DNA from 4 places in the Paenibacillus sp. FSL F4-0122 genome. Region 3 is predicted to be linked to each of the others. Evidence: riboswitches for the same ligand, from Rfam matches in the RefSeq annotation. Region 3 holds a riboswitch; each other region holds the start of a gene.
The links. Region 3 has a riboswitch for cyclic di-GMP ahead of MHH49_RS30490 (DUF6612 family protein). Riboswitches for the same ligand answer to the same signal wherever they lie in the genome.

Region 1 (3,442 bases), 5.0 Mb from region 3:
GGGTATCAAGAAAACATTGGGTCTTGGCGTAGCATCTGCAGCACTGGGTTTATCATTAATCGGCGGAGGAACCTTCGCATACTTTAGCGACACTGCGCAAAGCACAGCTACATTCGCAGCGGGCACGCTCGATCTGAACTCCGACCCTTCTGTCATCGTTAATATTCCTAACCTGAAACCAGGTGATACGGTAACTAAATCCTTCAAATTGAAAAACGATGGTTCGCTCGATATCGGATCTATTATTCTGAATACATCGACTCAAATCACGGATGCTAAAGGAGATAACTACCTGGATTTAGCCGAGTTCATTAAAGTTAAATTCCTTAGAAATAATGATAAAGGAGTACCTATCGTCTCTCCTGAAAATGTAGTTTATGAGACTACACTTGCTGCTTTAAAAAGTCAGCATCCGGATCTCGTAAAAAATACAGGTTGGGATCAACTCTTTACCGAAGCATCCGGTATTAAAGCCGGTACCAACGACAGCTTCTCCGTCCAATTCGAATTTGTGGAAAATAACCAAGATCAAAATATTTTCCAAGGCGATAGCTTAACACTGACTTGGGATTTCGTAGCTAAACAAGGTGCGAAAAAAGACTACTAAGATCAATAAAGTAATTTAATAAAATACTCGATGAGCAGCAGATCCTGAATCCGGCCACGGATAAGCAGATTGCTGCTCTTCTCTTTACAATAAACTTTGTCCGATTTATTGATATTTGCTATACTAATAACAAAAATTACGGAGGGGCGTCAGCATAGTGCCACAGAATATGGGCCAACGTATCCAGCAGCTCCGCCTAGACAAGGGTTTCTCCCTATCTGAGCTTGCGGACAGAGCAGATGTGGCTAAGTCGTATCTTAGCAACGTGGAGAGAAACATCCAATCCAATCCATCCATCCAGTTTATCGAAAAAATCGCTGACGCGCTTCAGGTATCCATTCATGCCCTACTCTATGGAGAACCCAATGATGCAGAGGAATCACATTTAGATTCGGAATGGTTCCGATTGGTGCAGGAAGCTATGGACTCAGGCATTAGCAAACGCGAATTCAAAGAATTTCTGGACTATCAGAAATGGAAGCTCGATCAAAAGGATTAATACTTCCTACTAATCTGGTACGATCCTCTCTTCTACTAAATCATATCGAAAAAGGGCACAGCGAAGAACCGCTGTGCCCTTTTTCGATATGTAACCCCTCTAATGTATTACTGCACGATCTGCACAGTTTTCTCATGAAAGAACTGGCGGATTTCATCTGCCTTAATGCCAGCCTTCTTAGCTGCTAATAATAAATGTACCCACTCTTGATCCAGATCAATAAACTGCTGTTCTCTGTTGCTACCCTGGTTGGACTTTTCCAAAAAATCTCCCCCTAAGATTTTACGTCCCCAGGCAATCCGGCTGTCATAGTATCTCTACCTTAGACCCGCGACTTTGTGCCCCTGCCTTTCGGCAAGTTTACCTTTTACTGGACCCTTTTCACGAAAGGATCTACTTAAAAAACTATAAAATTACTATCTGCAATAACATTATACAAAAAGAAAGCGGAAAAGTGTGTCGATTCCTGGTTACTTTCTATTTTAAAAACGAAAAATAAAAGATTTTTTTTCAAAGATCTTGTCCGATTATCACGATACTCGTCCGTTACATAAAATAAATTGTACTAGCAAAATAAATATTTACTGACCTAATAGTTAAAAATAAGGATAATAGAATCATTTTAATAGGCCTTTAGAATGGGTAATGAGAAGAAACACCCTTCTTTTCATTAGAACAAGCTAACCCATACCATTTTGCGAACGTATTGGACGAAAGAATGAATTGATTACAGTGGCCGAAAGTAGCACAATAAGATGAGAAATGAAACCGCAATCATCACAGCTCCAGTAAGCGTTGACACAAAATGTCACGTATGGAGTTCATCCGTTAAGGAGGATGTATTCATGGCAGCCAAAGAGCCCTATAACGAATCCATTTGGAGTAAGTATTACGGACCCAATTTAGGCTACATTCAAGAAAGATATGAACAGTTTGTGAAAGATCCCTCCACCGTAGAAAATAATTATCGCGAGCTTTTTACAAATTCGGGACCTCCTCCCCTAACTCCGGATAGCGAACCGGCTCCTCAGCCGCGCATCTCGGGAGACACCGAATGGCTTAGAAAAGCAGTAAGAGCTTCCAAGCTAATCGCCAATATTCGTATATATGGCCATATGGCCGCTGAAATTGATCCGCTGGTACGCGATCAGAATCCCATGGCAAAATATCTTGAGCTTGAAACCTATGGGCTGACCCGCGAAGACCTGATCGCACTGCCTGCCACGCTTATATGGGAAAATGCGCCGAATGATGTGCATACCGGATGGGATGCCGTGCAACGTATGCGTCAGGCATACACCAAGACCATCGCCTATGAATTCGGGCATGTGCATGAAGAAAAAGAACTGCAATGGCTAAATAGACAGGCAGAATCCACCAGCTCACCAGCACCCCTAAATAATACAGAACGCAAAGAGCTCCTGAACCGCCTGATTCAGGTAGAGCAATTTGAAACCTTCCTCCACAAGACTTTTGTAGGTCAGAAGCGTTTCAGTCTTGAAGGCAATGATGCTCTTGTGCCGATGTTAGATGAAATCGTACGTGCTGCTGCACATGACGGTGCGGAGCATATTTTGATGGGCATGGCGCATCGCGGCCGCCTCAACGTTCTTGCACATATTTTGGGCAAACCTTATGATATCATATTTTCAGAGTTTCATCATTCTCCGAACAAGGAGCTTTTCCCTTCCGAAGGCTCCACAGGCATTAACTATGGTTGGACAGGTGATGTGAAATACCATCTCGGTGCAGACCGTGCTGTCCGTGAAGGAGAAACCGTACGCACAAGAATAACACTAGCGAATAACCCAAGTCACTTGGAATTCGTCAATCCTGTTGTGGAAGGTTTCACTCGTGCCGCACAAGAAGATCGGAGCACTGCAGGACTGCCGAAGATTGATACCAGTAAAGCTATGGCGGTGCTGATGCATGGCGATGCTGCTTTTCCAGGTGAAGGCATTGTTGCAGAAACGCTTAATATCGGCAAACTTCAAGGTTATCAAAATGGTGGGACGATCCATATCATTGTTAATAACCGAATTGGTTTTACGACTGAAAGTGAAGATTCCCGTTCTACGCATTATGCGAGTGACATCGCCAAAGGGTATGAAATCCCAATAGTCCATGTCAACGCTGATGACCCAGAGGCCTGCGTAGCAGCTGTACGTTTAGCTAGCGCATACCGCCATCAATTCAAAAAAGATTTCGTAATTGATCTCATCGGCTACCGCCGTCATGGTCACAACGAAATGGATGATCCTGAAACCACACAACCTATTGTCTACGGTAAGGTTCGCAATCATCCAACCGTCTACAAGGTTTATGCAGAGAGACTG
Region 2 (3,442 bases), 5.1 Mb from region 3:
CTACTTGATTAGTATACAAACTATATTCTCCTTTATCAATTTTAATTATTTTATTTGTTTAAATTGTGGGGAGTTACAGGTGAATGTCAATAATATTGATATTTAGAACTTTTGTTTGTATATAATAAAAATGAATGTTCTTATTTTTAGAGGCGATCAATCATGGAAATGAGTATTGACCAAACGGTTGGGATTATTTATCAAGTCTAGGAGAGCAAGATTACACAACGCGAGATCGAGATCCGTGACATCCGTGACAAACGTCCAACATAAACAAAGGGGATAGATATCATGCGGTGTATAACAATACGGCAGCCTTGGGCGACCTTAATTGCTCTTGGTGAAAAAGAGTTTGAAACTCGTTCATGGAGAACAGCCTACCGCGGCGAGTTAGGCATTCATGCCGGAATGAGGATTGACAAAAAGATTTGTGAACAGGAACCGTACAAATCAGTATTGGCGAAACATGGCTATACAGCAAATAATTTGCCGACAGGAGCTATTATTGCTACAGGTCAGCTCGCGGGATGTTATGTGGTTACTCCAGAGGTGGATTTAAGGGAATGGATCAATGGGAACGAATATGATTTTGGCGACTATAGCGAAGGACAGTTTGCCTGGAAGCTTGAAGGGGTTCATCCATTAAGCCATCCAATTCCAGCTAAAGGTCGGCTAAGCTTGTGGGAGCACTCTAATCACTTCTGAACAGCGAATGATATTTTTAATGTAATTTTTATGTGCCTATCAGCTTTTTTTCAGGTTCGAGGTATATATTGAAGACACCAAACACCCCCCAGTGTTTTGTGGTATATCTCTCTCAGGTCTTGCCAACTCCCATGGTAAGGCCTATTTTTTTGTTCGCTAATTGATGGGGGGAGAGTAGAGCGGCTTCTATACAGCTTTATTTAATTTGAAACTGTTCTTCGTAACTCTTAAAAGAGGAAATATCCAGCCCTAGGTATCTGCGCATATGGATGGCAGCCTGAGCCGCAACAATGTCATTCAACAGCAGCATTCGTTCGTGATAGCCACGACATATATACTTGGCTTCAATTCCCGTATTAAGTCTGTTTTGCTCATACACCTTGATTCCCCGTCTTCTCATTTCTGCACGAACATCCCTTAGATCTGTTGTAGCTACTGCAGCAGCTGTTCCAAGCACCTCCAGATAAGGGGCGGGTGTTCGTAAGTGTGTAGATAAAATGGCGGAGTCCCGTTCGAAAGCTGATAAAATCATCGGAAGCAATAAATAAGATTTCACCAGCATGTTGTCCCTGCTTTCTGCTCTATGCATGAATCTCATCACCTCTAATAGGAACGTATATTCGTATTCTACCCCGATATTCCAAAAATAATCAATGGTATTTCTAAACAGCTTATCCAATGTGATTAAATTCACAACTAAATAACGAAGAATAAATTATATTAAAATTGTAATAATAAAAATTAATGTATCGGACGTACATAAAGGAGAATTATGATGGAAAAAGAGGGCAGCCTCCAGCGTGGATTGTTTTTTGGTTTAATTCTGAGTGTTCCCTTATGGATATCCATATTGGGCTATATACAGTTACTTTAAAATTTAATGAAAAACCTTATGCGAAGCGCCTTTAGGCGCTTTTTTTTGTATGGTAATAATGAGCGGAATCATCGAAAGGAATTGATTGACAATTGTGGGTGTCGGGCGCTAAACTGTTATTAATTCAAAAAGTATTAAAAGTCATAGACGGTTATTGGAGAGAATGCTTCGGCTACCAGTTCTGGACTTGCAGTGTAATACATATATATAGTCATGATAATAGCAAACCGTCTGAAAGGGCGGGACGCAAAGTCCAGGAGTCTAAAGTGTCTTAAAGGCACAATGACCGTCCGACTGCCATGAGAAGGGAATTCCACTTCTTTTTGGCGGTCTTTTTTGTTGTTAGGTCCTTTAGAGTTTCTGGTAATTATTCTGATTAATATAAATCATAGTTTTAGGAGGTGTGCCATTTGAAAAGAAGAATAAGACCGTTACTCTCGCTTGTATTAGCTGGGATTTTGACGGTAGGTAGTGGGCTTTCCTCATTAGGAGCTGGAGTTGCTGGAGCTAGTAGTTCTTCTACATTGGGAATTGCAGGGGTCTACAACGTGTTTATTCTAGGGGATATAACAACGGTTTCGGATACGGAAGGAAGGTTTGCTGCTGGAGGTAACGTTAACTTAACCAACTATAGTGTTGGAGATAGGTTGACCGCTGCTGAGGTTTCCTTGACTGACACACTTGTTGTTGGAGGGAATCTTACTTTCAACGGAGGTACTGTTTATGGGAATATCGTGCACGGGGGAGATTTTTCAGGGAATGTAACGCTCCTCAAGGGAGGTACAAAAAGACAGGGGAGTACGATTGACTTTTCAGCCGTAGGTCAGTCTTTGAAGGACAAATCAGCAGAACTTGCAGCATTGCCGGCGAATGGAACAACAGTGTACCAATATGGCAGTCTTACCCTGACAGGTACAGATCCTGCGGTCAATGTTTTTAATGTTCCAGGAGATAACGTCTCTAATACCTACGGAATTACAATAAATGTTCCTTCAGGATCTACAGCAATTATTAATATTGATGGTTCTAACGTAAAAATGAAAAACTTCGGATTTCTACCTAATAACGTGTTGAACAGCAAGAAAATTTTGCTTAACTTTAGCCAAGCTGCGTATATTGATATGGCAGGCATAGGTGTAATGGGAAGCATACTTGCCCCCTATGCTCATGTTGATTTTATTAATGGTCAGATTAACGGTACTTTAGTGGCGGCTTCACTCAAAGGGACTGGTGGTGGTGAATTTCACCACTATCCATACGATGGTGATGAACCTGGACCAACGCCGACACCAACGCCAACAGTGACACCAACGCCAACGCCAACAGTGACACCAACGCCAACGCCGACAGTGACACCAACGCCAACGCCGACAGTGACACCAACGCCAACGCCGACAGTGACACCAACGCCAACGCCGACAGTGACACCAACGCCAACGCCAACAGTGACACCAACGCCAACGCCAACAGTGACACCAACGCCAACGCCGACAGTGACACCAACGCCAACGCCGACAGTGACACCAACGCCAACGCCGACAGTGACACCAACGCTAACGCCAACAGTGACACCAACGCCAACGCCAACAGTGACACCAACGCCAACGCCGACAGTGACACCAACGCCAACGCCAACAGTGACGCCAACACCAACACCATGTCCGACACCGACGCCAACGCCTACGTCAACACCAACAGTGACGCCGACACCGACGCCAACAGTGACACCAACACCAACACCGACACCGACAGTGACACCAACACCAACACCGACACCGACAGTGACGCCAACACCAACGCCGACGCCAACAGTGACACCAACGCCAACGCCGACAGTGACACCAACGCCAACGCCAACAGTGA
Region 3 (3,442 bases):
ATGATGGTTGGAATTGCTTCATTCTCTTGACCACCAGTACTAACTACCAAATGTGGGTTACCCCGTCCTAAGTCAGATGGTGATGCAGCGACTTTGTAACGGATAATGGTTTGATTGGAAACATGTCGAACGGATTCGATTTGAATGCTTGGATATTGCTTAACTCCAGTATTGATAGTATCCCCTGCTTGATGATTAGATTGTAAGGGAATATTCCGATCACTGTAAAAAATGAGATTCCGTGCTTCAAACCTGTAGTCCTTTTTATCATCCTTTAATGTATCAGGTGTCTCATATACTCCAATGAGTTTCTGGCTTTCAGGATCGTATTCTAAATAACCGTATACCTTTGCCTTGGCACCGGATTCACTAGTCATGATGTTTTCCTCTGTAGCAAATCCAGTATATTTGGATAGATCAGATTTAGTATCAAGTGATAACAGCATTTTCATTTTTTCTCCATCAGTTACAACACCGTTCAAATTCATTGTTACTCCTGAAATGGAAGTTTGAAGATTATACTGTTGACCGATGCCGTTATTTAATGCATTGCTCACACTTCGACCACCAATTTTATCCCAATTAATCGTCATACTAGCGAATACAGGAATGGTTACAAGTAAGAGGCAAGAGAAGACAATACTGATAGGAATAAGCTTTTTATTAGACCTAGGAGTATTCTGGGAGGCATGCAGATTTCTTTGACGTGTATAAGCTTCTTGTTCTATGGCAGTCCACATCAAATCATAATCCGGTCGGGGAATATGTTTATCTTTTTCAATATAGAGACTCATTACTATTCAGCTCCTTTAGTTGGGTTCCACCCATTCTATTTAGTATTTTAAGTCCCTTGTTCAGTCTGGATTTTACAGTTCCTTCGGGTATGCTCATAACTTTAGAAATCTCGGGTACAGTCAATTCGTTTATAAAACGAAGGACTACTACCATTCTGATTTTGTCAGGAAGCTGACTGTATAACCCTTGTAATTCTTTTTTAGTTTCCTGTCGATCCAAACGTTTTTCTACAGGGTTTGATTCCTCAGACCTGGATAGTAAATAATTACGTACTTCTTTCATCCACCCCGTCTTACGCCTTTTGATCACACTGCTGCACTCATTCGAAGCAATTCGTAAAATCCAAGCTTTCAAGTTTCTTACCTTCGACTTATCCGCTAAGATAACTTTTACAAATACCTCTTGGGAAATATCCTCCGCATCTGCCTGATTTTTCATTAAGTAGTAACAAAAATAATATACTTGTTCTTTATAGAGCTCGAAAATTTCCCGGTCACTCATTTTGCTGCACCCCCTGTCTCTGCTGTTCTCATTAATAAGACTTATAAGCGTATGTAATCGTTCATTTTTCATTTTGATTGTAGTATTTCTTCTGAGTATCATAGCGAATTCGAATGGAAGATAAGTCGTTTACAGGTAATTATAACCATGATAAAATTAGCGGTGGGACATGCGTCCCTAATCTATTAAAACTAATTGAATGTCCGCGTTAAAGGTAAAATCATCGAAAGATGATGACACAAAGCCATGGGTCTAAAGCCTTTCGACAGAAGGAAATGATCGCCAGGCCGCCATAGGGATGTCTTATGAAGCATAAAGGATAGCTCTAAGAATATGTAGTCTATTTTGAGCTCTTTTATTATTTCGACCTATACGGCGTTACATTATCGCAAGGGGCCGAAAGGGGAAGTACATGAACAGTTTTTTCAAAACAATAGGTACTAGTTTGGCAGTAGGTGCTTTATTGCTGTCCGGAACGATCGGATGGATGTCTAATCCAGGAGTAGTGTCTGCAGCTACCTCAACAGTAGTAACCGCGGATCAGATGATCAGCAAAGTAACGGCAGCCTCCAAAGCAATAAAGAATTTCCATCTGGATGTGACCAAAAAACAGGATATTCAAAGCGGCGGGGTGCGTATCAGCAACACCAACACTCTGAAGCTGGATATCAACCGTCTGCCGAATTTTGCCGCAGCAGGCACTGTCGCTAGTAGTCTTTTAGAAACATCGTACAGTCTATATGCCAATGACAAGGAGTTTTACTATCTTGTAGACGGAAGTGAACTGATCGATGAATCTGAAGATGAAGGTTACGACGATGACGGGGAGCCGATCGATCCTGATGCACAGTATTGGCTTGGACTGGAGAAAACGGAATGGGATGCCTTTTACTCTAAAGGCCAATACGATCCTGTTTCCATGCTTGATTCGGTCAAAAGTTATAAAAAATCCATGAAAGTCAGCACGGCTGGCGCACAAACGGTCTTACAATTCACGGTAACCGATCCGACAGCAGCTAAGGGGATAATCAAACTCTATGACCAGGAGAACCTCTGGGATGGTGAGACAGTTCAACCCAAAAGCGTAACGTGGAAATTATTCGTCAATACTAAGACCTGGCAAACGGAAAAGCTGACAGTCGATCTGAGTTATGTGCTGGTAAGTGATGGAGCAAAAGATACATACACCACGAAAATTGAAGCTAAATACTCCAAGAATAATAAAGGTACAGCCATTGTAAAACCGGCCGAACTAGAATAATAAGGACGATTCATATCGAGCAAAAAGCGCTGTTCCGCTGAACAGTGCTTTTTGCTGTATTCAACAGTAGTTGTTTATTAGTTGACAAGAATAAATCATTGCTGTAATTTATATGTATGCGCATGTATATAATATTTTGTTTAAATATAATTTAATGAAAGTTGGGAAAAAGATGATAGCACTAGACACAACATTAACTTTTCGCAGAGGACTGACATTAAAAAACCGAGTGGTTATGGCTCCAATGACCACGCGAATGAGCTTTTATGACGGTGTAGTAACACAAGATGAATTGAAATACTATTCACTAAGAACGGGCGAAGTAGGTGCGGTCATCACTGCGGCAGCAAATGTACAAGAGGGTGGAAAAGGATGGGAAGGTGAACTTAGTGTTTCCTCCGATCAATTTATTCCTAGCCTTAGCCGATTAGCATCTACTATTAAACGAAATGGAACAAAAGCTATTTTACAACTATTCCATGCAGGAAGAATGACAGATTCAAAAATACTACGTGGCGTACAACCAGTTTCCTCCAGCGCCATTGCTGCCGAACGTCCGAATGCAGAAATTCCAAGAGCATTAACAGAAGATGAAATTTTCGGTGTAATTGAGGATTTTAAAAAAGCGACTCAACGTGCTATTCAAGCTGGATTTGACGGGGTAGAAATTCATGGAGCAAACACATATTTAGTCCAACAGTTCTTCTCTCCACACTCCAACCGTCGTGATGATCAATGGGGCGGAAGCTTAGAGAAAAGATTTAATTTCATTAACCAATTAGTGGATGCAGTTATTGCTGTCGTTGACAATTCAAAGGTTAAGGATTTTATTGTCGGCTATCGTTTTTCTCCAGAAGAATATGAAGAGCCTGGAATTAAAATCAC
Region 4 (3,442 bases), 5.3 Mb from region 3:
TAACGGTATCGTTCTGATGCTGTTAGGTGTGATTGGGGAGTATATCGGACGGATTTATGACGAGTCTAAAGATAGACCGCTATACATTGTTAGTGAGACTAAAGGCTACCAGAACGAAGAACAACTGGACCGCCGGAAGGACCACAATGATGTCAGATAAGAACTTGCGTGCTGCATTCATACAGTTCCTTAAATTTAATGCCGTAGGTTTGCTCAATACGCTTATTGATTTTGTGATTTTCACATTGTTGAATTCACTAGGGATGGTATACGCATTGGCGCAGGTGATCTCCTATAGTGCAGGTACGGCGAATAGCTTTATTTTGAATAAAAAAGTAACCTTTCGTGATCGCAACCGGGGGAATAAAGAAGGCTTCGACCGCGTGCAGCTGGTCAAGTTTATCGTGCTGAATCTGGTAGTGCTCGGAATATCACTGCTGCTAATGCATCTGTTGACAGACAGACTAGGTATTCAAGTCTTGATCTCCAAGGTGCTGGTTACCTTTATCACGGTGATCATCAATTTCTTTGGAAGTCGTAAATGGGTATTTTAAACATTAATTTCAGGCAGAAGGAGTTGCTATGCTTAAAGGCAAGTAGCTGTTTCTGCTTGATTTGTATATAACCATAGAAACAATATACGGAGGTGAATAACATTGCGTAAATTCTCCTATCTACTCATACTGGCTGGGATACTTATCATGTTATATCCGACAGCTAACGAATGGTACAACGACAGGCAGCAGGAGAAGTTATTAGAAACGGCTGAACTAAGCACTGCCGATAGTACTCCCCAGCCAGATTTGAAGAGCAGGTATGCTGAAGTTACTCAGCTGTTAGCAGAGGAATCGGTTCTGGATGCTCAGGCACAGTCCCAACCCCAAGAGACAGAAAAGCCTGAACCGGAGATTGAGGTCGGTGGCAAAGTAATCGCACTAATTGAAATCGGTAAGATTGATTTGAAGCTGCCTGTATTAGAAGGGGCTACAAAAGCTAATATGAAACATGCTGCAGCCCATATGAAAGAAACGGCACCCCTTGGAGAGATCGGAAATGCTGCAATCGCGGCGCATCGGGCTAGAACTACGGGTCGTTTGTTTAACAGATTGAATGAGGTTGTTGTGGGGGATGTTATCACGGTAAAGACTAGTGATCAGGTGTTTAACTATGAGGTATACGATATTTCTGTTGTAGATCCGAGTGATGTCTCCGTTCTTGACGGGAATGACAAGGATAAGATTCTTACTCTGATTACATGTGATCCGCTAGTGAATCCAACGCATCGGCTGATTGTTCATGCTAAATTAACAAAATGAGAATAGTGAATGACAAGAAAACACAAATACCGGGAGATATTTATAAAATAATGGGTAATCTAGTAAATTAGGTCTTGTTCACAACTATAAATATGATAGTATTATACTATAAAAGCTAAACACGATAACGGCAAACCTTCCGAAAGGTAGGGACGCAAAGCTAAAGGGCCTTTTCCCGAAAGGATGGCAGCCAGCTACCGAATGAAGAGGCTTTTTTTGTTTGTTTCAAATGGATTCTATCAATTATATCTAGTAAAGCTAGAACAGATAGAGCTTATACGATAACGGCAAACCTATCGAAAGGTAGGGACGCAAAGCTAAAGGGCCTTTCCGAAAGGATGGCAGCCAGCTACCGAAAGGAGTTTTATCCGTGAAAAAGGTATATTTTATGCTGGTGGCGTTGTTCGTCCTAATGACTTCAGTTCCGGTAAGTACAGCTCAAGCTGCAAGTGCAGATGCCAGCTGGTTGATTACATCCAAAGTGGCTCAAGGTGTTATTGGTATTAACTATGATATTCCGAAAGATAAAAGAATCAAACTCATGATCACCAAAGATAACAGCAGCTATACTTATAACTTGTATGCTTCTGGACAAGCTGAGGACTTCCCTTTGCAACAAGGAAATGGGACTTATAAGGTTTCGGTTCTGGAGAACACAACCGGTAATAAATACAAAGCGTTATATTCCGAAGTAGTAGACGTAACCATGAGTGACTCGAATTCCGTATATTTGGGCTCCGTACAGAATGTGAAATGGAGTTCTTCTGATAAAGCGATTGTCAAAGCTAAACAATTAGTACAAGGCAAAACAACAGACGAAGAGAAAGTTAAAGCGATCTATAACTATGTAGTTGCGAATGTACAATATGACTACTCTCTTGCTAATAGTGTAACTACTGATTATATTCCAAGCATCGATAAGACATTGACTACTAAAAAAGGGATTTGCTATGATTACGCTTCTCTTTTTGCCGCAATGCTGCGGAGTGTAGATGTTCCTGCTAAGTTGGTAATGGGGAATACAAGCTACGTTACGCAATATCATGCCTGGAACGAAGTATTGCTTAATGGGAAGTGGGTTACCATTGATACTACAGTGGATGCAGGACTTGCAAAGAGTGATAAGAAAACCGATTTAATTAAAGCCTCAAGCAAATATACTGCGGCAAAATACTATTAAATTCGCCGCTAGAAACATAACTCTATTAAATAAACAACTAGCTTAATTATTAAGCTAGTTGTTTATTTTTATATTAGGGGTTGCTTTTCTATTAATAGTTGGGGTATTATAGGTAAGCGTTGTTAGACAGCGTACAGGCGATACAGACGAGGCTGATAAAAAGCTTCGAAAAATAAAGCTTGCATTTCTGAAAACAACATGATATATTATAAGAGTTGCTGCTGATACATTAAACGGCGTCAACGAGAACTTGATCTTTGAAAACTGAACAACGAGTGAGTAGGAAATCACGTAAGTGATATCCAAAATTAGAGAATTAATTTTCTCGTCAGATGTTTCAAAATGAGCATATCGCTCTTTTCAATACTAATTGGAGAGTTTGATCCTGGCTCAGGACGAACGCTGGCGGCGTGCCTAATACATGCAAGTCGAGCGGAGTTATTTTGAAAGCTTGCTTTCAAAATAACTTAGCGGCGGACGGGTGAGTAACACGTAGGCAACCTGCCCTTCAGACTGGGATAACTACCGGAAACGGTAGCTAATACCGGATAATTTCTTTTTTCTCCTGAGAGAAGAATGAAAGACGGAGCAATCTGTCACTGAGGGATGGGCCTGCGGCGCATTAGCTAGTTGGTGGGGTAACGGCCCACCAAGGCGACGATGCGTAGCCGACCTGAGAGGGTGAACGGCCACACTGGGACTGAGACACGGCCCAGACTCCTACGGGAGGCAGCAGTAGGGAATCTTCCGCAATGGGCGAAAGCCTGACGGAGCAACGCCGCGTGAGTGATGAAGGTTTTCGGATCGTAAAGCTCTGTTGCCAGGGAAGAACGTCCGGTAGAGTAACTGCTACCGGAGTGACGGTACCTGAGAAGAAAGCCCCGGCTAACTACGTGCCAGCAGCCGCGGTAATACGTAGGGGGCAAGCGTTGTCCGGAATTATTGG

Region 1: it holds a riboswitch for cyclic di-GMP, as region 3 does, so the genes downstream of both, MHH49_RS08020 (anti-repressor SinI family protein) here and MHH49_RS30490 (DUF6612 family protein) in region 3, are expected to answer to the same signal.
Region 2: it holds a riboswitch for cyclic di-GMP, as region 3 does, so the genes downstream of both, MHH49_RS07480 (choice-of-anchor A family protein) here and MHH49_RS30490 (DUF6612 family protein) in region 3, are expected to answer to the same signal.
Region 4: it holds a riboswitch for cyclic di-GMP, as region 3 does, so the genes downstream of both, MHH49_RS06665 (transglutaminase-like domain-containing protein) here and MHH49_RS30490 (DUF6612 family protein) in region 3, are expected to answer to the same signal.

The regions. Positions count from the first base shown of each region.
Region 1 is NZ_JBBODI010000001.1:1,888,241-1,891,682, forward strand. It holds gene MHH49_RS08010 (TasA family protein) at 1-607, shown strand, start outside; gene MHH49_RS08015 (helix-turn-helix domain-containing protein) at 777-1,106, shown strand; gene MHH49_RS08020 (anti-repressor SinI family protein) at 1,214-1,369, opposite strand; cyclic di-GMP riboswitch class I at 1,397-1,481, opposite strand; gene MHH49_RS08025 (2-oxoglutarate dehydrogenase E1 component) at 1,952-3,442, shown strand, end outside.
Region 2 is NZ_JBBODI010000001.1:1,767,600-1,771,041, reverse strand. It holds gene MHH49_RS07490 (ASCH domain-containing protein) at 292-705, shown strand; gene MHH49_RS07485 (hypothetical protein) at 902-1,294, opposite strand; cyclic di-GMP riboswitch class I at 1,791-1,881, shown strand; gene MHH49_RS07480 (choice-of-anchor A family protein) at 1,990-3,442, shown strand, end outside.
Region 3 is NZ_JBBODI010000001.1:6,914,454-6,917,895, reverse strand. It holds gene MHH49_RS30500 (DUF4179 domain-containing protein) at 1-794, opposite strand, end outside; gene MHH49_RS30495 (RNA polymerase sigma factor) at 778-1,296, opposite strand; cyclic di-GMP riboswitch class I at 1,500-1,591, shown strand; gene MHH49_RS30490 (DUF6612 family protein) at 1,709-2,557, shown strand; gene MHH49_RS30485 (NADH-dependent flavin oxidoreductase) at 2,670-3,442, shown strand, end outside.
Region 4 is NZ_JBBODI010000001.1:1,575,902-1,579,343, reverse strand. It holds gene MHH49_RS06680 (glycosyltransferase family 2 protein) at 1-160, shown strand, start outside; gene MHH49_RS06675 (GtrA family protein) at 147-554, shown strand; gene MHH49_RS06670 (class D sortase) at 657-1,316, shown strand; cyclic di-GMP riboswitch class I at 1,436-1,518, shown strand; cyclic di-GMP riboswitch class I at 1,593-1,673, shown strand; gene MHH49_RS06665 (transglutaminase-like domain-containing protein) at 1,687-2,496, shown strand; rRNA gene MHH49_RS06660 (16S ribosomal RNA) at 2,864-3,442, shown strand, end outside.